Regions from separate parts of the Microbacterium sp. BE35 genome, predicted to be linked through region 1. Evidence: predicted binding sites of a transcription regulator. Region 1 holds the regulator's gene; each other region holds the start of a gene.
What was found. Region 1 encodes LexA, which represses DNA repair genes until DNA is damaged. Its sites were predicted from a motif close to TCGAACANNTGTTCGA; they were not measured.
Positions count from the first base shown of each region.

Region 2: a site for LexA is predicted at 1,501-1,516, ahead of J2Y46_RS04030 (DUF222 domain-containing protein). Genes of this name have one in related genera too.
Region 3: a site for LexA is predicted at 3,508-3,523, ahead of J2Y46_RS14475 (DUF222 domain-containing protein). Genes of this name have one in related genera too.
Region 4: a site for LexA is predicted at 3,189-3,204, ahead of J2Y46_RS07530 (DUF222 domain-containing protein). Genes of this name have one in related genera too.

Region 1 is NZ_JAVDXD010000002.1:1,109,203-1,114,864, reverse strand. It holds gene J2Y46_RS11120 (histidinol-phosphate transaminase) at 1-618, opposite strand, end outside; gene J2Y46_RS11115 (LysM peptidoglycan-binding domain-containing protein) at 686-1,096, opposite strand; gene lexA (transcriptional repressor LexA) at 1,358-2,038, shown strand; gene J2Y46_RS11105 (hypothetical protein) at 2,153-3,661, shown strand; gene metE (5-methyltetrahydropteroyltriglutamate--homocysteine S-methyltransferase) at 3,658-5,662, opposite strand, start outside.
Region 2 is NZ_JAVDXD010000001.1:917,359-923,020, reverse strand. It holds gene J2Y46_RS04035 (SCO7613 C-terminal domain-containing membrane protein) at 1-1,242, opposite strand, end outside; gene J2Y46_RS04030 (DUF222 domain-containing protein) at 1,527-2,861, shown strand; gene rpmB (50S ribosomal protein L28) at 3,072-3,308, shown strand; gene rpmG (50S ribosomal protein L33) at 3,308-3,478, shown strand; gene rpsN (30S ribosomal protein S14) at 3,482-3,787, shown strand; gene J2Y46_RS04010 (alpha-L-arabinofuranosidase C-terminal domain-containing protein) at 3,915-5,441, shown strand; gene J2Y46_RS04005 (LacI family DNA-binding transcriptional regulator) at 5,477-5,662, shown strand, end outside.
Region 3 is NZ_JAVDXD010000004.1:139,348-145,009, forward strand. It holds gene J2Y46_RS14460 (GNAT family protein) at 1-505, opposite strand, end outside; gene J2Y46_RS14465 (TetR/AcrR family transcriptional regulator) at 590-1,156, shown strand; gene J2Y46_RS14470 (AraC family transcriptional regulator) at 1,181-2,047, opposite strand; gene J2Y46_RS14475 (DUF222 domain-containing protein) at 2,133-3,497, opposite strand; gene J2Y46_RS14480 (M20/M25/M40 family metallo-hydrolase) at 4,021-5,364, opposite strand; gene J2Y46_RS14485 (anaerobic C4-dicarboxylate transporter family protein) at 5,418-5,662, opposite strand, start outside.
Region 4 is NZ_JAVDXD010000002.1:271,518-277,179, forward strand. It holds gene J2Y46_RS07520 (endonuclease/exonuclease/phosphatase family protein) at 143-877, shown strand; gene J2Y46_RS07525 (hypothetical protein) at 874-1,713, opposite strand; gene J2Y46_RS07530 (DUF222 domain-containing protein) at 1,760-3,157, opposite strand; gene J2Y46_RS07535 (VanZ family protein) at 3,333-3,857, shown strand; gene J2Y46_RS07540 (hypothetical protein) at 4,271-5,137, shown strand; gene J2Y46_RS07545 (caspase family protein) at 5,134-5,662, shown strand, end outside.

The DNA of each region.
Region 1 (5,662 bases):
CGCCGAGCGCTCGTCGTGCGGGGCGAATTCGAAGTACGCCTCGTCGACGATGACGATTCCGTCGCTCGCCTCGTACACGGCTTCGACGACGTCCAGGCCAAGAGGTGTGCCCGTCGGGTTGTTCGGCGAGCACAGGAAGATCACGTCGGGCGAGGCGTCCGCGATCTGGGACGCCGCGTCTTCGGCGTCGATCGTGTAGTCGGCCGAGCGGGTGCCCGAGATCCATTCCGCGCCGGTGCCGCGCGTGAGCAGCGGGTACATCGAGTACGTGGGCGTGAACCCGAAGGCGGTGCGCCCCGGGCCTGCGAACGCCTGCAGGATGTGCTGCAGTACCTCGTTCGAGCCGTTCGCAGCCCAGATCTGGTCGCGGGTGAGACCGTGACCCAGATAGCCGGCGAAGCCCTCGCGCAGGGCGGTGAACTCGCGGTCGGGGTAGCGGTTGACGTCGCGCAGTGCGAGTGCGATCGAGTCGAGGATGTCGTCCGCGACCTCGGCGGGAACCGGGTGCGTGTTCTCGTTGACGTTCAGGGCGACCGGAAGCGGCGCCTGCGGGGCGCCGTAGGGCTTCTGCCCGCGGAGATCGGCGCGTATGGGGAGGTCTTCGAGACGTGCACTCACCCATCCCATGGTAGGCCCGCCCGTCGGCACGTCGTCGCCGCGTGACGCCGCGCGACGCACCGCTGGATCAGCGGCCGTACGCCGCCGGGATCGCGAGACGCTGGCCTGCCTGGACGAGGACGGTGTCGAGCGCGTTCAGCCGCACGAGCTCGTCGACGACGTCGCGCGGGTCGCGGTCGGGGGCGACCTCTTCGGCGATCGTCCACAGCGATTCGCCGGGCGCGACCGTGACCGTGGTGAACGATCCCGCGGGGGCACCCGCGTCGCGCGACGCAAGCGCCACGCCGCCGCCGAGCACCGCCACGCTCAGGGCGATCACCGCCGGAAGGGCGGCCAGCACGGCGAGCACGCGACGACCGCGCACCGTCAACCGCAGACGCGTGGATCGCCCGGCGACGGCGCGCGTGGCGCGCTGGGCTGCGGCGCCGGCTGCCCGGGCCGGCGACGGGACGGTCGTCGTGAAGTCGATCGCGGTCATGCTCGTCTCCTCCTGATGGGGAGAGATTCGCATTCTCCACTCGGCCGGGAGTGGGGAATGCGAACCTCTCTTCCGAAGCTATCTTCGAGTCTGTACGATGTCAATACCGGATTCCGACGTCGATCTCTCGAACGCGACACGCGGGGAGGTTGCCACCTCATCGCGTGCGATCCGGATACGGTTTCGATACGAGAACCCCACCACGGGCCTCCGACATTCGAAGAAACAGCGCTCGGGCCGAGCGCAGGACGGAGCCGGAAGATGAGCGACGCGGCCGGGCGAGAGAAGCCCCAGACCCGCCGGCGCAAGAGCCTGAGCGACAAGCAGCTCGCGATCCTCGAAGTGATCCAGCGCTCGATCGCCCGTCACGGCTACCCGCCCAGCATGCGCGAGATCGGCGATGCCGTCGGCCTCAAGTCGCTGTCGAGCGTCACGCACCAGCTCAACCAGCTCGAGCTGAGCGGCTACCTGCGGCGCGATGCCGGGAAGACCCGCGCCATGGAGGTCCTCATCGACCTGCCCGGCACCGCCACCGAGAGCCCCGCCGACGCGGCGCCGTCGGTCGGCGACGCCGCGCTCGTTCCGTTGGTCGGACGCATCGCCGCGGGCGTTCCCATCACGGCCGAACAGCAGGTGGAGGAGATCTTCCCGCTCCCGCGCCAGCTCGTCGGCAAGGGCGACCTCTTCATGCTCAAGGTCTCCGGCGAGTCGATGATCGACGCCGCGATCTGCGACGGCGACTGGGTCGTGGTGCGATCGCAGGCCACCGCCGACAACGGCGACATCGTCGCGGCGATGCTCGACGGCGAGGCGACCGTGAAGACGTTCCGCCAGCGCGACGGCCACACCTGGCTCCTCCCCCGCAACTCCGCGTTCGAGCCGATCCTGGGCGACGACGCCACCGTGCTCGGCAAGGTCGTCGCGGTGCTGCGCGCGGTCTGAATCCGTTGATCGAGCGCAGCCGTGCCGATCTCGTCGACCTTCGTTCAGGCACAGTTCGACACCAACTCGTGAGGCGGGTGGCGGTGGATCACGGCCAAGCGCTATAAGGGGGGAATGACCGACGTCACCGCCGCGGACGAGTCCGCCGCGCTCCGCGCCCGCCTCGACGCCCTCGAGGCCGAGAACGCCCGACTGCGCGCCGGATCGCCGCCGCCGCCAGCTCCTTCCGAGAGGGCGCACGGCAACCGCTGGCGGGCCTTCCTGTCGGCGCTGTGCATCGTCATCGCGACGATCCTGGTGCCGGTCTCGATCGTCGCGGCATGGGCGCGGGTCGAACTGGTCGACGAGACCCGGTTCGTGGAGACCTTCGCCCCGCTCGCCGAAGATCCGCAGGTGCAGGCACTCGTGGCCGACCAGGTCACCACGGCGATCGAGGACTCGCTCGACCTCGAGGGCCTGACGAACGACCTGTTCGACGGCATCCAGCAGCTCGATCTGCCGCCGCGGGCTCTCGCCGCTCTCGATCTGCTGCGGGCACCCGCCGCCCAAGGTCTGCAGAACCTCGTCGACACCACGGTGACGCGTCTGGTGCAGTCCGACGCGTTCGCCGATGTGTGGGAGACGGCGCTGCGAGCCAGTCACAAGTCGCTGGCGGCCGTCGCCGCCGGGGGCACCTCCGGCGGCGCCGTGGTGATCAGCGACACCGGCGAGGTGGGCATCCAGCTCGGCCCGATCATCGAGGAGGTCAAGAAGCGCCTCGTAGATCGCGGCATCACCTTCGCCGAGTCCATCCCGGTCATCGACAAGACCATCGTCGTCGCGCAGAGCGACGCCCTCACGGTGGTCGGCACCGTCTACAACCTCGCCGTCGCCGCCGGCTGGTGGACCCCGATCATCGCGCTCGTGCTCTTCCTGGCGGGCATCCTGATCGCGCGGCGGCGCTCCACCGCCGTCCTCGGCAGCGGGGTCGGGATCGCCGTCGGTGCGGGGATCCTTGCGATCGCGCTGGGCATCGGGGGTTCGGTGCTTGCGCTCAGCGCGCCGAACCTCGGCGTACCCGCAGGTGCCCTCGCGTCGATGTACGAGCAGATCACCGCCGCGATGCGCGATACGGCGATCGTGCTCACGCTGCTGGGCGTCGTGATCGCCGTGATCGCGTGGATGTCCGGTCGCTGGCGTGGTGCCACGGCGGCACGCAGCGGTGTCGCCTCGGTGAATGCGGGGCTGCGGGGGGCCGCGTTGAAGCGCGGCATCGACACCGGCCGCTTCGGGACGTGGCTCTACGCGCAGCGGATCCTCGTGCGCATCGTGCTGGGAGGCCTGGCGATCCTCTGGCTCATGCTTCTTCGGCCGCTCAGCGTGAGCGAGGTGTTCCTCGTGCTGATCGTGTGGCTCATCGTCTGGTGGGTCTTCGAGCTGCTGCAGCGTCGCCCCGACGAGGCTCTGGCCGCCGCCGCGGACCTCGAGATCGATGTCGCCGAAGCCGATGTCGTCGACGAAGAGGCGGGCGATGCGGAGACCGCCGTCCTGGAGCCGCTGAACGACACCGAGGTCATCCCGGACGCGACGGATGCCGCGACCGACGTGGCCGCGGCATCCGGGTCGAAGAAGAAGGGCTCCTAGGCCGGCACGCTCGCCCGCACCGCCTCGGTCGCCTCGACGAGGTTCTTCAGCGATGCGACCGTCTCGTCGTACCCGCGCGTCTTCAGCCCGCAGTCGGGGTTGACCCAGACGCGGCGCAGCGGGAGTTCGGCGACCGCACGGCCGAGGAGATCGGCGATCTCGCCGACGGACGGCACGCGGGGCGAGTGGATGTCGTAGACGCCCGGGCCGATGCCGGCCGTGAAGCCCGACGCCCGGATGTCGCCGATCACCTCGCCGCGGCTGCGGGCGGCCTCGATCGAGGTCACGTCGGCGTCGAGCGCCGCGATCGCGTCGATGACCACGTCGAACTCCGAGTAGCAGAGGTGGGTGTGCACCTGGGTCGCCTGCGCGGCACCCGCGGTCGCGAGGCGGAACGAGCCGACCGACCACTCGAGGTAGGCCGGCTGGTCCGCCGCCTTGAGCGGGAGGAGCTCCCGCAGCGCCGGCTCGTCGACCTGGATGACACGGATGCCCGCGCCCTCGAGGTCGGCGATCTCATCCCGCAGCGCCAGCGCCACCTGGTTCGCGGTCTCGCCGAGCGGCTGATCGTCGCGCACGAACGACCACGCCAGGATCGTCACCGGCCCCGTGAGCATCCCCTTCATGGGCTTGTCGGTGAGCGACTGGGCGAAAGTCGACCACGCGACGGTGATGGGCGCCGGTCGCGCCACGTCGCCCCACAGGATCGACGGCCGCGTCGCGCGCGAACCGTACGACTGCACCCAGCCGTTCTCTGTCACTGCGAAGCCGTCGAGGTTCTCGGCGAAGTACTGCACCATGTCGTTGCGCTCGGCCTCGCCGTGCACGAGGACGTCGAGGCCGATGTCCTCCTGGAGCGTGACGACGCGCGCGATCTCGTCGCGCAGGAATCGCTGGTACTCGTCGGCACTGAGCTCGCCGCGGCCGTGGCGAGCACGCGCCCGGCGGATGTCGCCGGTCTGCGGGAACGACCCGATCGTGGTGGTGGGCAGCACCGGAAGCGCGAGCTCGGCATCCTGCGCCGCGACGCGGGCGTCGTAGTCGCCGCGTTCGAAGTCACCGGAGTCCAGCACCGCGGCCCGCGCGCGCACCGCGCCGTCGCGCACGCCGGGTGCGGTGCGACGGTCCGCGAGGGCGGCGGATGCCTCGGCCAGCGGCTCGGCGATGGCCTCCCGCCCGTCGACCAGACCGGTGGCGAGCGCCACCACTTGCGCGACCTTCTGGTCGGCGAACGCGAGCCACGACGCGAGCCGCTCATCGAGCGCGGACTCGTCGGCGACGTCGTGGGGCACGTGCTGGAGCGAGGTCGAGGTGCCCGCGCTGATCTCCGAGGCGCCCACGGCGCTCAGCACCTGCAGGCGCTCCCATGCGGCGTCGAGGTCACCGCGCCAGACATTCCGTCCGTCGACGACTCCGCCCACGAGAGTCTTGCGGTCCAGGCCCGGCACGGCCTCGGGCACCGCGCCGCGGGTGAGGTCGATGGCGAGGGCTTCGATCGGCGCCGCCGCGAGAGCCGTCCAGGCCTCCGGCGACAACTGCGCATAACCTGCCGCGACGAGGATCGCGGGCCGGTCCCCGCGAACCCCCAGCGCGGCATAGGCGCGGGCCGCGGCGTCCGCCAGCACGGCCGGGTCCGCGGGCAGGCTCTCGCTCACCAGCGCGGGCTCGTCCAGCTGCACCCATTCGGCGCCCGCGGCGCGAAGGGCGGACAGCAGCTCGGCGTACACCGGCAGCAGGTCGTCGAGGCGGCTGAGCGGGTCGAAGCCCCGGGGGGAGGAATACGTCGCCTTCGCGAGCGCGAGGAGGGTCACCGGGCCCACGATCACCGGTCGGACGGTGAAGCCGTCCGCCTTTGCCTCCGCCACCTGCCGCGCGAACCGGTCGCTCGAGAGGGAGAAGACCGTCTCGGGGCCGACCTCGGGAACGAGGTAGTGGTAGTTCGTGTCGAACCACTTGGTCATCTCGAGGGGAGCATCGTCGCCCGCCCCGCGCGCGGCGGTG
Region 2 (5,662 bases), on a different contig from region 1:
GGCACCCACCCCGCTGAGCGCGAGCACCAGGCGCTCGGCCGCGTGGTCCTCGCCGCGCCGCGCCGACGACCAAGGCGCCGGAAGCGCGTGCACCAGCCCGCCGGCGGCGGCGCCGAGCAGGCCGGCGGTGAGGGCTTCCGTGGGCGGCAGCGACGTCAGTCCGCCCACGAGGAATCCGAGGCCCGCGGGCAGTGCCAGCGACGCGGCGAGGTCGGGTCCGCGTAGATGCGACACTCGCGCCCACAGGCGGCAGATCACCGCGACGACGAGAGCGGACAACCCCGTATACAGAGCGGCGTCGGTCGACCCGGTGCCGAACAGGTCGTTCGCCCGCACGGCCCACGCGTCCAGCGCGAGCAATCCCACACCGAGCGCGCCGATGCCCTCGGCCGTCGCCCCCAGATCGCGGCGGCGCAGCCACGAGGCCAGCGCGATCGTCGCGAGTGTGATGCCGCCGATGATGAGCGCGCGCACGCCGATGTCGGCGTAGAACCACGCGAGCAGCAGGAAGAACACGGCGGCGATGCCGACCAGCGACACGCCGACGATGAGCAGCAGCACCGGTACCGTGAGCCGGCGGCGGGGAGCGGATGCCGCCACCGCGACGGGTGCGGACGGCCCACCAGGCCCCTGCGGCGCCGAAGCGGCCGGTGCGGGCGGCTTCGGGGGCACCACGATCTCGGATGCCGTCGTCGCGGGCGCCGCGGTGGTGGACTCCGGCACGGTGACGAGCTCGAGCGCGTCGGGCGCTGTGAGGGACGCCCCCTCCGCCGCTGGCTGGGCCACGACGGCGATGGCGCCGGTCGGCGGCGCCGAGTCGCTGAGCATCGCGTCGGCCGCGGGCGCCAGATGCACGGCCACGCCGGCGCCGGCGCCGGCCTCGGCCGCGACGAGCTCCGGCGGGCCTGCGAGCGTTGCGGGCGCAGCTGGGCCCACGCGCCCGGAGGCTCCGGGCGACGCGTCAGCGGCGCCTGGAGGGGGCGTGGGGACGGCTTTCGCGACCAGAGCCGTCGCGTGCGCGAGGCGGATCTCGTCCATCAGCTGCTGACGCGACAGCTCCAGCGTGAGCATCTGGCGGCCGAGCTCGAGCACGCGCGGGGCGCCCGGGTCGGTCAGCGCGAAGCCGCACGCGGGGCATACCCGCGCGGTGACGGCGGTGAAGCACGACGGGCACCGGTGCGCGTCGGCGAGATCGAACGGAGACGCAGGCCACAGGGGTCCGTCGTCGTGCGTTGCGCTCATGTCCATCCCCTCTCCCGGGATTGACGACATGGTCCACCCGAAATGCGGTGCGGTGCGGGATTTTGTAGGGGCGCACAATGCGGCGCGCCACCGGCGCCCGCCGTCTTGGAGCAACCCCGACGATGCATTCCCGTGGCGGAATGCAGCGCTGAGGAGGGGTATCGCGGGGACAGGGCCGCGCTAAGAAGGGGCACGAGGGGCGGGTGCCGACGCCGAAAGGCCCCCATTCTCAGCTGGTTCCAGAGGGTGATCTCGATGTCGTAGATATGTTCTAAGGTCGAGCCATGAAAGCAACACCGCTCGACGGCATCGCGGAGGCGCTCCGCGCACTCACGACCGCGGGCGGCGGCCGTCCTGCCGGCGCTCTGACGCCGGCTGAGCTCGTGGCGGTGAACCAGGCATTCGGTGCGCTGAAGCGCCATGTCGATGCCGCGTTCGCCCCCGTAGCGGCCGAGATCTCGCGGCAGTCGCGCCGAGAGCTCGGCAAGGATTCGCTCGCGAAGAAGCAGGGTTTCGCATCGCCCGCGGTGCTGATCTCGACGACCACCGGCACGAGCGTCGGTGAGGCGGTGCGCATCGTGCAGGTCGGTGAGGCGACCGCGCCTCGGGTGTCGCTCACCGGTGAGGCGCTGCCCGCGAAGCGCCCGCATGTCGCCGAGGCGGTGGCGGGCGGCGGGATCGGCATGACGCCGGCCGCTGCGATCATCAGCCTGCTCGACCGGCTGGCCGTGCGCGTCGATGCGGCCCGGCTCGACGAAGCAGAGCGGCAGCTCGTGGGGCTGGCTCCGGGGTTGCGCCCCGACGAGCTCGGCAAGCTCCTGGCCCGCGCCGGGGCGCACCTCGATCCCGACGGCGTCGAGCCGCGACACGAGCAGCTCGTCTCCGAGCGGACCCTCCAGATTCAGGAGCGAGACGGGATGCTGGTGATCTCCGGCAAGCTCGACCCGGAGACGGGAGCGCCGGTAAAGGCGGCGTTCGACGCGCTCGTCGGCGATGCGCTGCGCCGCAACGAACACGCCGACGAGGTCGACCGAGACCCGCGATCGGTTCGGCAGATGCAGGCGGATGCGCTCGCGGACCTCTGCCGCCACGCGATCGGGTGCGACCGGGTGCCCACTGGGGTGACCGCGACCGTCGTCGTGCGGATGGACCTCGCAGATCTCGAGGCGGGCACGGGCGCCGCGACGATCGACGGCATCGCCCAGCCGATCCCCGCGTCCGCGCTGCGCCGCCTGGCGGCAGATGCGCAGATCATCCCGTGCGTGCTCGGCGGTGACAGTGAGATCCTCGACTGGGGGCGCGCGAAGCGCCTCTTCACCCCGGCGCAGAAGCTCGCGCTCGGCGAGCGCGACGGCGGATGCGCCGGCTGCGGGGCGCCACCGGCGTGGTGCCACGGGCACCACCTCGAATGGTGGGATCGCGACGGCGGGCGCACCGACCTCGAGAACGGCGTCCTGCTGTGCACCGGGTGTCACCATCGGCTCCATGCCGACGGGTGGGAGATCCGCGTCGACGGTCTCGGCATCGATGCGAAGGTGTGGCTCATTCCCCCGCCGTGGATCGACGCCCAGCGCACTCCACGCCTCGCCGGCAAGTCGCGCTACACGCTCACCGCCTGACCGCCGGGATGCGGCATGCCCAGCGCCGGTGGGAGCCGGCGGGGCGCAGCATCCGTCCGTGCTAGACTGACTCTTTGTCTGCGCGCCTCCAGCACGCAGTACGTATCCCACACCAGTTCGCGGGCCTTCACCGGCCGGATCCGGCGCGGGGTGCAGACAAGGGATCTTGGGTGAAGCCGTCCGGCTTCACGGTACTAAGGAGACATCACTATGGCAGCAGTGTGCCAGGTGACTGGAGCAGTTCCCGGCTTCGGTCACAACATCTCGCACTCGCACCGCCGGACGAAGCGCCGCTTCGACCCGAACGTGCAGAAGAAGACCTACTTCGTTCCGTCGCTGGGTCGCAACATCAAGCTGAACGTTTCGGCCAAGGGCATCAAGGTCATCGACGCTCGCGGCATCGAGGCGGTCGTGCGTGACCTCCAGGCGAAGGGTGTGAAGCTCTAATGGCCAAGAAGGCACAGGACGTCCGTCCGATCATCAAGCTGCGTTCGACCGCGGGCACGGGTTACACCTACGTCACGCGCAAGAACCGCCGCAACAACCCCGACCGCATCGTGCTCAAGAAGTACGACCCGGTCATCCGCAAGCACGTCGATTTCCGAGAGGAGCGTTGATCCATGGCTAAGAAGAGCAAGATCGCGCGCAACAAGCAGCGCCAGGAGGTCGTCGACCGCTACGCCGCCAAGCGCCTTGAGCTGAAGAAGGCGCTCGTTTCGCCGACGTCGACCGACGAGGAGCGCGAAGCCGCTCGCGTGGGCCTGCAGAAGCTGCCCCGCAACGCGTCGCCGGTCCGCCTGCGCTCGCGCGACGTCATCGACGGTCGCCCCCGCGGTGTCCTCACGAAGTTCGGCATCTCGCGTGTCCGCTTCCGTGACATGGCGCACCGTGGCGAGCTGCCCGGCGTGACCAAGTCCAGCTGGTAAGCATCCGCTTTCGCCGAAGGCCCGGAGTTCCTCGGAACTCCGGGCCTTCTGCATTTCTTCTCGACATCGAACACGCGGGTGTGTATCGTTACAAATCGCTTCGCCCGATGTTTCGAAGGAGAAACCCGTGCCCGACCTCCGCGCCCGCGCCGTCGTCGACCTGGACGTCCCCGGTCCGATCATCAGCCGCCACCTCTACGGCCACTTCGCCGAGCACCTGGGACGCTGCATCTACGGCGGCTTCTACGTCGGCGAGGATTCGTCGATCCCCCACGAGCGCGGCATCCGGCTCGACGTCGTCGAGGCGCTCAAGGGCATCGGCATCCCGAACCTGCGCTGGCCGGGCGGCTGCTTCGCCGACGAGTACCACTGGCGCGACGGGATCGGCCCGAAGCAGTCGCGGCCCCGCATGGTCAACACCCACTGGGGCGACGTCGTCGAGAACAACCACTTCGGCACGCACGAGTTCATGGATCTGTGCGAGATGCTCGGCGCCGACGCGTACGTCAGCGGCAACGTCGGCAGTGGCAGCGTGCAGGAGATGAGCGACTGGGTCGAGTACCTGACGCGCGACGGCGACAGCCCGATGGCGAGCCTGCGCCGCGAGAACGGCCGCGACGAGCCGTGGAAGGTGCCGTTCTGGGGCATCGGCAACGAGGCCTGGGGCTGCGGCGGCAACTTCACCGCCCCGCAGTTCGCGTCCGAGGCGCGTCGCTACGCGACCTTCTGCCGCGACCACGGCGACAACAAGCTCTACCGCATCGCCGCCGGCGCGTCCGATGACGACGTGACCTGGACGACGGCGCTCATGGAGGCTCTCAGCTGCCTCGGCTGCCAGCGCGACCCGAAGAACATCTTCCAGGCGATCTCGTTCCACTACTACACGCTCGCCGGCACGTGGGAGCACAAGGGCAGCGCCACGTCGTTCTCCACCGAGGACTACTACGCGACGATGTCGAAGGCGCAGGACATCGAGCGCGTCATCAGCGCGCACGCCCGGATCATGGACGCGTACGACCCCGGCCGCAAGGTCGGGCTCGTGCTCGACGAGTGGGGCACGTGGTGGGACGTCGAGGAGGGCACCAACCCCGGGTTCCTGTACCAGCAGAACACCGTGCGCGACGCGCTCGTGGCGGCCGTCCACTTCGACGCGTTCCACCGCAACGCCGACCGCCTCGTGATGGCCAACATCGCGCAGACGGTGAACGTCCTGCAGGCGATGCTGCTGACGGATGCTGAGACCGGCGCCCTCGTGCTCACGCCGACGTACCACGTGTTCGAGATGAACCGCGGCCACCACGATGCGACGTCGCTCGCCGTCCACGTCCTCGACGCCCCCGACACGCGCGAGGCGGACGGGCGATCGCTCCAGGTGGTGTCGGCATCGGCCAGCACGACGGGCTCGACGGCGCTGCTCTCGCTGAGCAACCTCGACGCCGAGGCATCCCTGTCCATCGAGGTCGACCTGCGCGGCCGTACGGTGTCGTCCGCAACGGCCCGCGTGCTCACCGGCGACTCCGCCGCCGCGCACAACACTGCCGAGGCGCCCGATGCCGTCGCCCCGATCGCACTGGACACCGAGCTCGAGGGCGGCACGCTGCGGGTCACGCTGCCGGCGCACTCGTTCGCGACGGTGTCGCTGGAGCTGGCCTGACGGCTGGGCGGACGGCCCACGGATAGAGTTCAGCAATGGCCACCCTGCACGACGTCGCCAAGGCCGCCGGCGTCTCGCCGATGACCGTGTCGAACGTGCTCAACAAGCACCCGCACGTGCGGGCGGAGACGCGCGAGCGCGTGCTCAAGGCGATCGACGACCTCGGCTATCGCGTGAACGTCGCGGCGCGCAACCTGCGCGCGGGGCGCACCAACACGATC
Region 3 (5,662 bases), on a different contig from region 1:
AGCCCACACGCCGTGACACGGCGTTGGACGGACCGTTGTCGACGAAGGCGCCCGTCGTCGCCTCGCGCGCCCCGAGGCCCTCGAAAGCGAGATGCAGGGCGAGCATGCGCATACGGGTGCCGATCCCGCGCCCCTGGTGAGCGCGCCCCAGCCACGATCCTGTCGTGACACGGCGCAGCACCGGCCACTCATTCGCCGTCAGACCCTGAACGCCGGCGGGGATGCCGTCGTGCAGGACCGCGAGCTCGAGCACGAACGCATCGGGGGAGACGCGGCCTCGGATGCCCCATTGGAACGACAGCACGCTCCGCGCCACATCGTCGGCTGCGCCTCGCGACCACGGGTGATCGAACGGCATCATCTCAGGATCATGGATGCCTCGACCCGCCAGTTCCGCGAGCTGCACGAGGAGTGCGTCGTCGATCCAGCGGAGCTCGAGGTCGCCCGCACGCACCGACACCGCCGAGGCGGGCCAGAGCCGGGCGAGCGCGTCGGTGTGCGGCATCCCGGAAGTCTGCCAGACGGCTGAATCAGGAGATAGAGTGACCATGCGCCCATTATTGATGGGCGATTGCCCATTAGGAGTGGAATGCCGACCGGTCATGCGCTTCAGGACGCCCGCGGAGTCTTGCTGGACGCAGGACGAGATGTTCTCGCGACGCACGGCGCTGCCGCGCTCACCAGCAGGTCGGTGACCGAGAAGTCCGGCGTCGCGAAGGGTGTCCTGCACCGCCACTTCGAAGACTTCGATGCGTACGTCGCGGCATTGGTCGCGGGCGAGGCCGTTCGCATCCAGGCGATCGAGCCGCGTGTGGCGGACTCCGCCGCGGCGGCGACGACGGATGTGATCGAGCAGACCTTCACCTCGACGATGCTCGGGCTCGTGAGCCTCGTCATCGGCCGCGCCAGCGTGCGGCGGCGCGTCGGGGATGGCTCGCCCGGCATTCCGCTCCTGGGCGATGCGACGACGGCTGTCGCCGACGTCCTCGCCGCGGGGCGCGAGGTCGGCTGGATCCGGGAGGACGCCGACGTTCCCGTTCTGGCGTTGGCGCTCGCAGGCAGCGCCTATCTCCTGTCCGCGGGGGCATCGGGCGCCCTTCCGGATCACGAAGCGGTGCGAGAAGTCGTCGAGTCGATCCTCGCAGCCTCTCTCTGAACCCAGCCGGAGTTCGACCCGGCCCTACTCGCGCTCGACCGGAAGCCAGAGCTCGCACGTCGCGGTACTGAAGTCGGGGGAGCGGTCGAGCACCGCCACGATGGACGGGCCCGGGCGCAGTCGCCAGGGGTTGGAAGGGAACCATTCGCTCGCCGTTGCGGCCCAGGTCGATTGAAGTGCGGCGGGGTATGGGCCTTCCGTGCGGAAGACCGCCCACGCGCCGGCCGGAACCTCGATCACATCGAGATCATCGGGCGGGGAGACGTCCTCACCGACCGCGACGCCGTGGAGGTAGGTCAATTCGCTTCCCTCGGTGTAGTCGGCGTCCACGTCGGCGCTCACCTGCAGCAGCCCAGCCGGCTCGGTGCTGCTCAGCTCCTTGAGCCGGGCGTGCTCGGTGACGGACAGAGAGACGATGTGGGCCTGGATGTGCGGATTGACGCCTTCGTGGATGAGAGGCACGCGTGCGGCATGACCGATCAGCAGGAAGGCCGGTCGGTCGGCGATACGGGTGTCCATGGGTGTGTTCCCTTCTACGGTCAGGCGGAACCTGAGCTGCGGTTGCGATCGAAGGGGACCGCCGTCGCGGCGCACATCAGCGGGGCTCGCACCGTGCACCGCCCGGAACGCACGACCGAACGCCTCGGTGGAGCCGTAGCCATGGCGCACCGCGGTGTCGAGCATCTCGCCGTCGCCGAGCACATCGGCAGCCGCGACCGTCATTCGCCGACGCCGGATGTACTCCGAAAGCGGCATGCCCGCCAGCGACGAGAACATGCGACGCACGTGGTACTCGGTGGTGCCGAGGCTCGCGGCGAGCCCGGCGAGGTCGACGTCGTCCGACAAGTCGGCTTCGGCGACCTCGATCACCCGGTTGAGAATCGCGATCACGGTTCCTCCCTCCACACCAGCCTCGTCGGGCGCGCACGGAGGCGCCCGACTATCGCGGTTCGATTCGATCGTGCCGCACCGGACGTCAGAAGGGCGGGTTCTCCGGCGGTTCTGCGATCCGCTCGAGCAACGCGCGGACGCGTTCTCGCAGACCCGCGAACGGGTTCGTGGTGTGATGCCCGCTGGGAAAATCAACCTCGATGCTGCCGTCCTCCCGCCTCTGATGCCGGAGCAGCGTGGTGTCTTTCAGCGCGTGGTCGGGGTCGCACAGCGGATCGAGGTTCGCAATGTCGGTCACGCCGCGACCAGGACCGTGATAGGCGCAGTGGTGATCGATGTCTCCGTCGATCGCGAGGCGGTCGCAGCCGTCGCGTGCGCACGTGCCATGCACCAGAGCCAGCCACTCTCGTTGCGCAGGGGTGGCCTTGCGGGATCGGCGGTCCATATCGAGGATGACGCCGGTCACCGGCTCGGTGATCACCCTTGTGAATGCGCCGGCGTCGAGCAGCAGCTGCCGGGCGGTGGCATCGTCGATCGTTCCGATTCCGGGGATCAGGCAGTCACTGTTCAGATCCAGACCCGCCACCCCGGTGGAGGTCGCCGGGACGCGCACGCTCGCCCTCGCCGCGGGAGCGAGCCGGTCGAATGGAACAGTCACGAGCACCTTTGACTTCACTCGAGTGACGTCGCCGCCGATCAACATTTCAGCGAACAGATCCGCACGGATCTGCCCCGTCGTGCGACCGTTGCGCTCGACCGCAGGCATCTGCTTCGCCGTCAGCGAGAGTTCGCGGTCGAAAGCGTGTGCACGATCTGTTGTGACCATCGCGTATACCCACGACATGCCGTCGGCGACGTCCTCGACGTACACCGTGCGTCGAGCGAAGGCGGCTGCGTGCCGCTGCGTGCGGGTGCACGCCGTCAGCCGGTCGGCGACCTGGCGAGCCTGCCGGCGGGTGCCGCTGACCGTGGACGACACGGCGATATCGCGCATCAGCTCATCGAACCCGCCGCTCGCATCGGGCACGCTCTCGATCAGCGGCATCTGGGCGAGTACGGCCTTCACATGCGCGATCGATATCAGCCCATCGCGCGCGGCCTGCCAAACGCGGGGGAGTTGCGCGAGCGCCCGCTGCGCCACGGCCGCCGACGACCGCACTTCGCCCTCCGTGAGGCGCAGCCGCGACGACGCCTCGAGAGCTGCGCACCGCTCCGCCAGCGTGGCATCGCCGCCGAGCGATGGAAACCCTCCGGCCAGGCGCGGATCGAAGTCCACGTTCACGTACAGCTCAGGATGTGCGCGCGCGAAGTCGAGTACCTCGGCGAGATGCTCGCTCTGCCGCGCCGCACGCCGGTTCATCTCGAACTGCGCTGACTCCGCGTCCCCGAACAACTCCCTGAGCACGAACGCATGGCCCACATGGCCAACGGTCGGCGAGAGGGCTTCCATGAATCGAGTTTAGTACTTATCTTCGATTCTGCATAGCCCCAACGTGATCTTCGATCGAAGATGCGGCACACGGTCGCGCCGAACAGGCCGGCCGGAGAGACTCTGCGTCGCGTCGCGTGCTTCCAGCATGTGGGGACGACGGCGCCCGTGACACTCGCTGTGTCGTCCGCATCCAACGCGTGCACACGACACCGCAAGCTGAACGCCGACGAAGTCGATCTCACAGTCCCGGCTCAATAGGTATTTCAGGGGAGCCCGTGAGATTCCCGCGTCCCGCGGTCTCCGGGCGAGTTGACATAATGTGCATTATCGGCGCGATCAGGAAGCAGCGCAGAAGGAACCCCTTCCGGACCCTCGTTCCAGAAGGGGTTCCCGGAAGGGGTCCTTCACAGAGGTTCGCCCCATACGTTCCGCGTCGCGCGCTCGACCGCCGCGCGAAGCCACAGAGTCAACCGGATGACTTTCCCCGATGGCGTTACAACGCTGTAGTTCCGTCGCACGCCGCGGGTCGCAGCATCCGCCCTCATCCGGCGAATTCGCGGATGAACAGCGTCTGGGCGACGATCATCCGCTCGATCTCCTTCGGATCGACCGATTCGTCGGACGCGTGGATGCGCGCGTACGCGGTGTCCTCGGCGCCCCACAGCACGATGGCCGCGTCGGGAGCGATCTTCTTGAACGACGCCACGAGCGGGATCGACGCGCCGCTGCCGATGGGCTCCACGTCGGCGCCGTACGCCTCGCGCAACGCGTCCTCTGCGGCGACGATCGCCGGGTGCGACTCGTCGACGGCGAACGGATGCCCCACCTTGACCTTCTCGACGACCACCTCGGCGTTCCAGGGCCGCTGTGAACGGAGGTGCGCCATGAGCGCCTCCAGCTGGGCGTCGCCGTCGGAACCCGGGATGATGCGCATCGACAGCTTCGCCTTCACCTCGTTCAGCAGCACGTTCGACGCCTCGGTCGTGTTCGGCACGTCCATGCCGAGGACGGTGACCGACGGCTTCGCCCAGATGCGGTCCGACAGCGAGCCGGTGCCGAGGAACTCCACGCCGGGCAGGATCGCCGACCCGCCGCGGTACACGTCCTCGTCCATCTCCGCGCCGTCCCAGTGGCCGCTGCCGACGCCCGGGATCACCGTGTCGCCGTTCTCATCGTGCAGCGAGTCGAGGATGCGGATCATCGCGGTGAGGGCGTCGGGCGCGGCTCCCCCGAACTCCCCCGAATGCACCGGGTTCGCGAGCGTCCGCACCGTGACGGTGCACGCGACATCGCCGCGGAGTGCCGTGGTGAGCCCTGGCCGACCCGGCGCCTGGGGACCGATGTCCGCGATGACGTACGCGTCCGCCGCGAACTTCTCGGGGTTCGCCTCGACGAAGGCTTCGAGGTGCGAGATCGTCTCCTCCTCCCCCTCGACGAGGATCTTCACCCGGCACGGCCGGTCGGCGCCGAGCAGCTTGAGGGTCGCGTAGTGGATGACGAGCCCGGATTTGTCGTCGGCGGCGCCGCGGCCGTAGATGCGCCCGTCCTCCTTCCTGACCGGTTCGAACGGCGGGGTGGACCACCGCTGGCTGTCGGGCGCCGGCTGCACGTCGTAGTGGGCGTAGAGCAGCACCGTCGGCGACCCCGCGGGTCCGGGAAGGTCGGCGAAAACGCAGGGATATCCATCAGGGACCTCGACGAGCGACACGCCCTTCGCGCCGGCCGCTTCGAAGAGCTCGACCACGGCTCGACCCATCTCGTGAACGGGCTCGGGATCGAAGCCCGGGAAGGCCACAGAAGGGATCCGCACCAGGGTCTCGAGGCGATCGATCACTTCGGGCATGAGCGCGGCGGCGCCCTCCGCGATCTCGTTCGTGTCAGACATGCTTGCCCCTCTCCGCGCGCGGACGCGCTCTCAGACGCCGTGGACCCGGCGGTTCACGCCGGGATGATGAGCTGGATGAGCAGACCCGATGCCACGACGGCCACCCAGGACACGAGCATCGGGATCGTGAAGGAGTGCCAGACAGGCACCTGGGTGAGCTTCGTCGAGCCGGTCTGGTCGGTCTCGACCGACGCGATCTGCGAGCCGTTCGCCGGGAACAGCCAGACGCCGATGAGCGACGGCCACATCGCCGTGATCACTCCCGGCGCGAGCCCGGCGGCGAGCGCGATCGGTATCA
Region 4 (5,662 bases), 840 kb from region 1:
CTCCAGGATCGGGGTGCGGGTTCACGCTCGGATGCCGTGAACCGGCACACCACTCAAGAGCCGCAGCATCCGGTTTTCGTACATACGAGCTTCCTGTCAAGGCCATCCGCTCGCCACGTCGGCGGCATAGGCTGTGGTCGTCATGAAGGTCATCTCGTACAACCTGCGCAAGCACCGGGCGGCGGGGGAGCTCGCCCACCTGGTAGAGCGCCATGGCGCGGACGTGCTGTGCCTCCAGGAAGCGGACACGTCCGACATCCCCGAAGAGATCTCGGGGCTGCGGCTCGCGGACTCCACGCAGCGCAACCGTCTCGGGCTCGCGGTGTACTACCGCGAGAACACCTACCGCGCGGTCGAGGTGCGGGCGCTCGCGCTGAAGAAGTCGTTGCATGACCGCGTGCTCAAGCCCGCGGAGGAGCGGCTGCTGGGAGTCCGGCTGCACGACATCGACGAGAACACCGATCTCATCGTGGCCTCGTTCCACGCCGCGCCGCTGACGGCGCTGAACTCGCTGCGCCGCCACCAGATCCGCACGGCGCTCGGCGAGCTGCAGCAGCTCGGCGAGGGGCTGCCGGCGCTCATGGTCGGCGACTACAACTACCCGGTGTTCAAGGAGCGGCTGGGCCAGCACATCCGCGAGCAGGGGTACGAGCTGAACCTGTCGGACTCGCGCACGTACACGCGCTACCGCTTCTTCCGCGGTCACTACGACTTCGCGACCTCGATCGGCTTCGAGATCGACCGCGTGCGGACGCTGCCGCAGGGCCTGAGCGATCATCTGCCGATCCTCGTGACCGCCCACCCCGCCGCGGGTGTGCGCCGCGTGGTCGAGATCGGCGACCCCGAGACGGCGGCGGCAGGCAGCGGCGCTGCCTAGAGGAGCGACGGGTCGGGGTCGCTCCATTTCTCGATCCCCTGCACCACCCAGAACACGAAGAACAGCGTGAGCGCGATCGCCTCGACGATGAGGACGATGGGGACACCGGAGCCGCCCGCCTGCGGGAGCAGCACGACATACGCCACGAGCACCAGCACGAGCCCCACCGCGATCGCGGTGTACAGCACACGGAACACCGGGGCAGGGGGCGGACCCTGCCGAGGAAACGCGCCTCGCACGGCGACCGCCGCGAACAGTGCGAAGAAGGCCGTCGTCGCGATGAAGTGCGCGTTCTGCAGGAACGCGTCTCGCGCGAATGCCCACGTGAGCCCCGTCACGGCGATCACGACGGCCGCGATCAGCAGCGACGGCCACACCGCTGCGAGCGAGACCTGGCCGAGCGCGCCGAGCACCAGCGCGACGAGGAGCAGCAGAATCCCGAGCACGAGGTAGACGACGACGCCGTTCGCGACGTCCGCCTCATACGCGGGCGGGAAGCAGCGTCCCGTGCACGGGACGCTGACGCCGGGCACGGCGCCGGGCGCGAGAGTCGTCGGCACCAGGGCGATCAGCGGCGCGAACAGTGCGGCGGCATCGAGGAGAGCCCGCTCCGCTCCGCGTCCGGACAGGGCGAACAGCGCGAGGGAGACTGCGATCAGCGCCCCGACGAACACATCGCGGGCGGGCGTGTAGAAGTAGTCGCTGACGGAGGTCAGCCAGCCGTACGTCGTCGCCGCCTGGGCGATCGCGACGAAGATCGCGATGACGGTGCCGGCCAGCCCGATCCGCAGGTAGCGGTAGGTGCGCTCGAGCGACGTCGACCCAGCGGATGCCATGGCGATCACGATAGCGGCCTGCCCCGACGACCGTGCCCCGCCTGGGTCAGGCGGCTGCGAAGTCGTAGCGGGCGCGTCCGCCCAGGCGTGGAGTGCGCGCGGGGTCGACGTAGACGGGTGGGATGAGCCACACCCTGGCTTTTCGACCGGTGCCTTCGACCTGTATGTCCCACCCGTTGTCATGTATCCGGTGGTGGCACGATTCGCAGAGCAGCACGCCATTGTCGAGGTCGGTGGGGCCGGCGTCTCGCCTCCACCAGAGGATGTGATGCACCTTCGTGAATTGGGGCGGAAGCCCGCACCCGGTGCACCCACCGTCGCGCTCGCCGAGGGCGAGTTTCTGGGACCTGGAGTAGAGCCGCCGCTCGCGACCCCAGTCGAGAATCTCGCTGTCGCCGCCGAGCACGCAGGGGATCACCGAGGCGCTGGACGCGAGCTTGCGGGCCGCCGAGGCCGAGATGGGAGCGTCTATGCCGTCGATCTCGGCCGTGCCGGTGCCCTGGCGAAGGGTCTCGAGGTCCATGCGCACGACCACCGTCACCCCGTTCAGGGGGAGGTCCTTCTCGTCACAGCCGAGGGCGTGCTCGCAGATGCTCACGAGCGCGTCGGCCTGCATCTGCGGGATCGTGCGGCGCTCAGCATCCGTCGTCTCATCGAGCAGGGGCGTCGTGCGCGCATCGGGCGCGGGCGTGGCGCGGGCGTTCTCGACGTCGCGCTGGGCGCGGAGCTTCGCAGTGACCATGCCTTCGAGCGCGGTCACGACCGGCGCGCCGCTCACCGGGTCGAACTTGCCGTTGATGATGATCATGCCGGAGCGATCGCGGCGGATGGTCAGCCCCGTCTCGGCCGCCAGGTCCGCTTCGCGGGGCTCGACACCGTCGGGGTCGAGCCAGGCCTCGGCGCGGAGAATGAGCTTCGACAGGGCGTCGAGGGGGAGCCCGGCAGCCTGCGACACGAGGAGCTTCTCGGCTTCGTCGACCTTCTCAGCTCCGGCGCGGATCGCGACGCGGTCGAGCATCGCGATGATCGCCGACGCCGCCTGCGCTCCGATGCGGCCGTCGCTCAGACCCTGCCCGACGTGCGGATGCCGGGCAGGTGCCTTGTCGCCGGAGAGCAGCATGCGCGGAGTCGTGGCCTCGCCGACCTTCACGAGCCGGGCGGCGTCGCCGGTGGTCGTGCCCATCGTCGCCGCGATGAACTGCGTGGGGTTGCGGAAGCCCTGGATCTTCGCGAGGCTGTCGGGCCCGAGCTCGGGCCGTGACTGCCGCTGGATCTCGGATGCCACCAGCGCTTGAACGCTCTCGGCAAGACGTTTGCCGCGCCCGATCTGCTCGTTGAGAGCGATCAGCTCGGCCGGCGAGAGCGACGCGATGTCGCGCTCGTCGGGCAGGATTCCCCGCGCAACGTCGATCGCCTCGGCGAGGGACGACAGTGCGCTGGTCATGCATTCAGCGTAGCGGAGGCGAGCACGAGTGTCAAAGATTTGTTCGAATGATCCAGGCTAAATGCTCGCGAACTCGATCCTGTTTCTCGGCCATGAACGATCTTAAGGTTGAATCACGTATCGTGACCATCGAACATCTGTTCCCTCCGCCGATGCGTACTCTCGCTCGAACGCGGTGCCGAGTAGAATCGCCGCACTGCGCGGCAGCGTCGCGGCGCCCGACCGAGGGGAGCCCGCCATCACCGACGCACCCGCTGTCGCGCCCGCGCAGCCCTCCACCGCGGCCGTCGCCACCTTCCACCTGCGTCGCACGCAGGGGCGAGGCATCCGTCTGCTCGTCGTCTATGGCGTGATGCTCGCGCTCATCGCGTTCTGGCCGACCCCCGTGGATCGCGGAGCGTCAGCCCCTCTCCACGCGATCACGCGCGCCGTTCCCTGGCTGACCTACGAACTCATCGAGACGACGGCGAACGTCGCGCTGTTCGTGCCGTTCGGGGTGCTGCTGGCGCTCGTCCTTCCGCTGCACCGCGGACTCGTCGTGCCGATCGCCCTCGCGACGACGCTCGTGATCGAGTCGGGGCAGGGGCTGCTCCTCTCCGAGCGCACGCCGAGCCTGCGCGACATCGTCGCCAACGTGCTGGGCGCCACCATCGGCCTCGCGATCGTGCACCTGATGGAGCGGCGCAGGATTCCGGATTGACGGATGCTGCGCCGCGCCCCGCGTCCGGTCGGACGGCGCCGTTGCGGCCCCTTGTGCGGCGGCATCCGCAGCGCTAGCATCCGGGCATCGGTTGCCGGGGGGAACGCGCAATCGGTTCGGGTCCAGCGCGAAGGCGCGGCTGTTTCGCCGTGCCAGTTCGACCGGGGGGCGAGACCATGAACGACGCTCAGAACAACGAGCCTGCAGCAAACGGCGCCGATGCGGATGCTGCGGCTGCAGATGCCCCAGCGCCGGTGGCGAATGCGCCCGAAGGGGAGAAGCCGCCCGTGCCGCCCGGAGAAGATGGCGAACCGGTGGCGCCCGCGCCACCCGACCAGGCTCCGGCGCCGGCCCCAGCGCCCGCGCCGGCCCCAGCGCCCGCGCCGGCCCCAGCGCCCGCGCCCGGAAAGCCGGTGCTGACCCTCGCCGCAGTCGTGGCTCCGAAGCAGCCGGTGACCGCGCCCGCGCCGCTCGCGGCAGTGCCGCCGGGGGCGCCCGTGAGATTCACCGTGACGTCGACGGTGGCGATCCCCGCTCCGTCCCTGAAGTCGGGCACAGTGCCGATCGCAGCGACGTTCGCCAACGCGGCCCGCTCCGCCACGGCCACCGAATGGAACGCGAACGTTGTGTTCACCGCGCAGCCGGCCGGCGAGGTGCATGCCTCGGTCGGCGCAGGAGCCGACGAGGTCGTGTCGGCGCCGATGCGGATCACCCTCACCACGGGCCCCGTCACGGGGCAGCCTCCCGGCAACGGAGGCGGCGGGGACATCGTCGGCCCTGCCGAGGTCGCAGTCGGCGAGTACGACGCCGACTTCGCCCGCCGCACGGGCAAGGTGTTCCGGGGGCTCGCCTTCGTGTTCGCGGGTCTCGCCGCCTGGATGCTCCTGTGGATCCTGCCGATGGGCGGCCTCGACGACACCGAATCCGACCTCACCGAGCGGGTCATCGCTGCGGCGAGCACTGTCGCCCTCGCCGCCGGAGTCATCGCGATCCTTGCGGGAGTCTGGATGGCGCTGCTCGAGGCGAGAGGCCGACAGCGCGCGCGGGTGGCCATCGCCGCAGGCGGCTCGAGGGGCGCCGGGGGCCTGGGCATGAGCATCGCCGACGTCGAGAAGCTCGCGGCGGCGCTGAGCAAGGTCCGCGGAACCATTGCCGCATTCGTCATCGGCGTGCTGCTGATCGTGCTCTCGCTGACGGCGCTGACGGTCGGACAGGCCATCCCCGATCCGCCCGCGACCACTCAGACCGACGACGGGCAGTCAACGACTGGTGACGAATGAGCGAGGTGCACGCGGTGCTGATCGGTGTGGCCGCGCCGGCGCCGGTGCGGTGGTCCGACAACGACGGAAGGTTCGTCACCGCCACCGAGCCCTACCAAGACGGTGACTTCCGATTCGCTGCGCTGGAAGGCGTGAGCACCGATCTCACGTCGTACACGAACATGGTCATCGACGCCGCGCCCGACGCGGTCATCTCTCGACTGGAGAGCCCCGAAGACACGACGCTCGCGGCGGTGACCGCCGAACTGGAAAGGCACGTGCGTCGGGAGATTCCGTGCAGCTGCACGTCGCTGGTGATCGTTCTCGTAGGGCACGGCTTCCAGGTGCAGACGTGGGATCCCGAAGAGCCTGACCGCATGGACGAGCTGTTCGCCCTCTCCGATCTGCCCCTCATCGACGACTGGTGGGTGCCGTTCTGGCGCGAGGCGCGGCGCGACCTCACAGCGACGATCGTGGTCGACTCCTGTCACTCCGAGACGATCGTGCGCGGCCTCTTCGTGCCCGATCCCGTCATTGTGCGCGAGC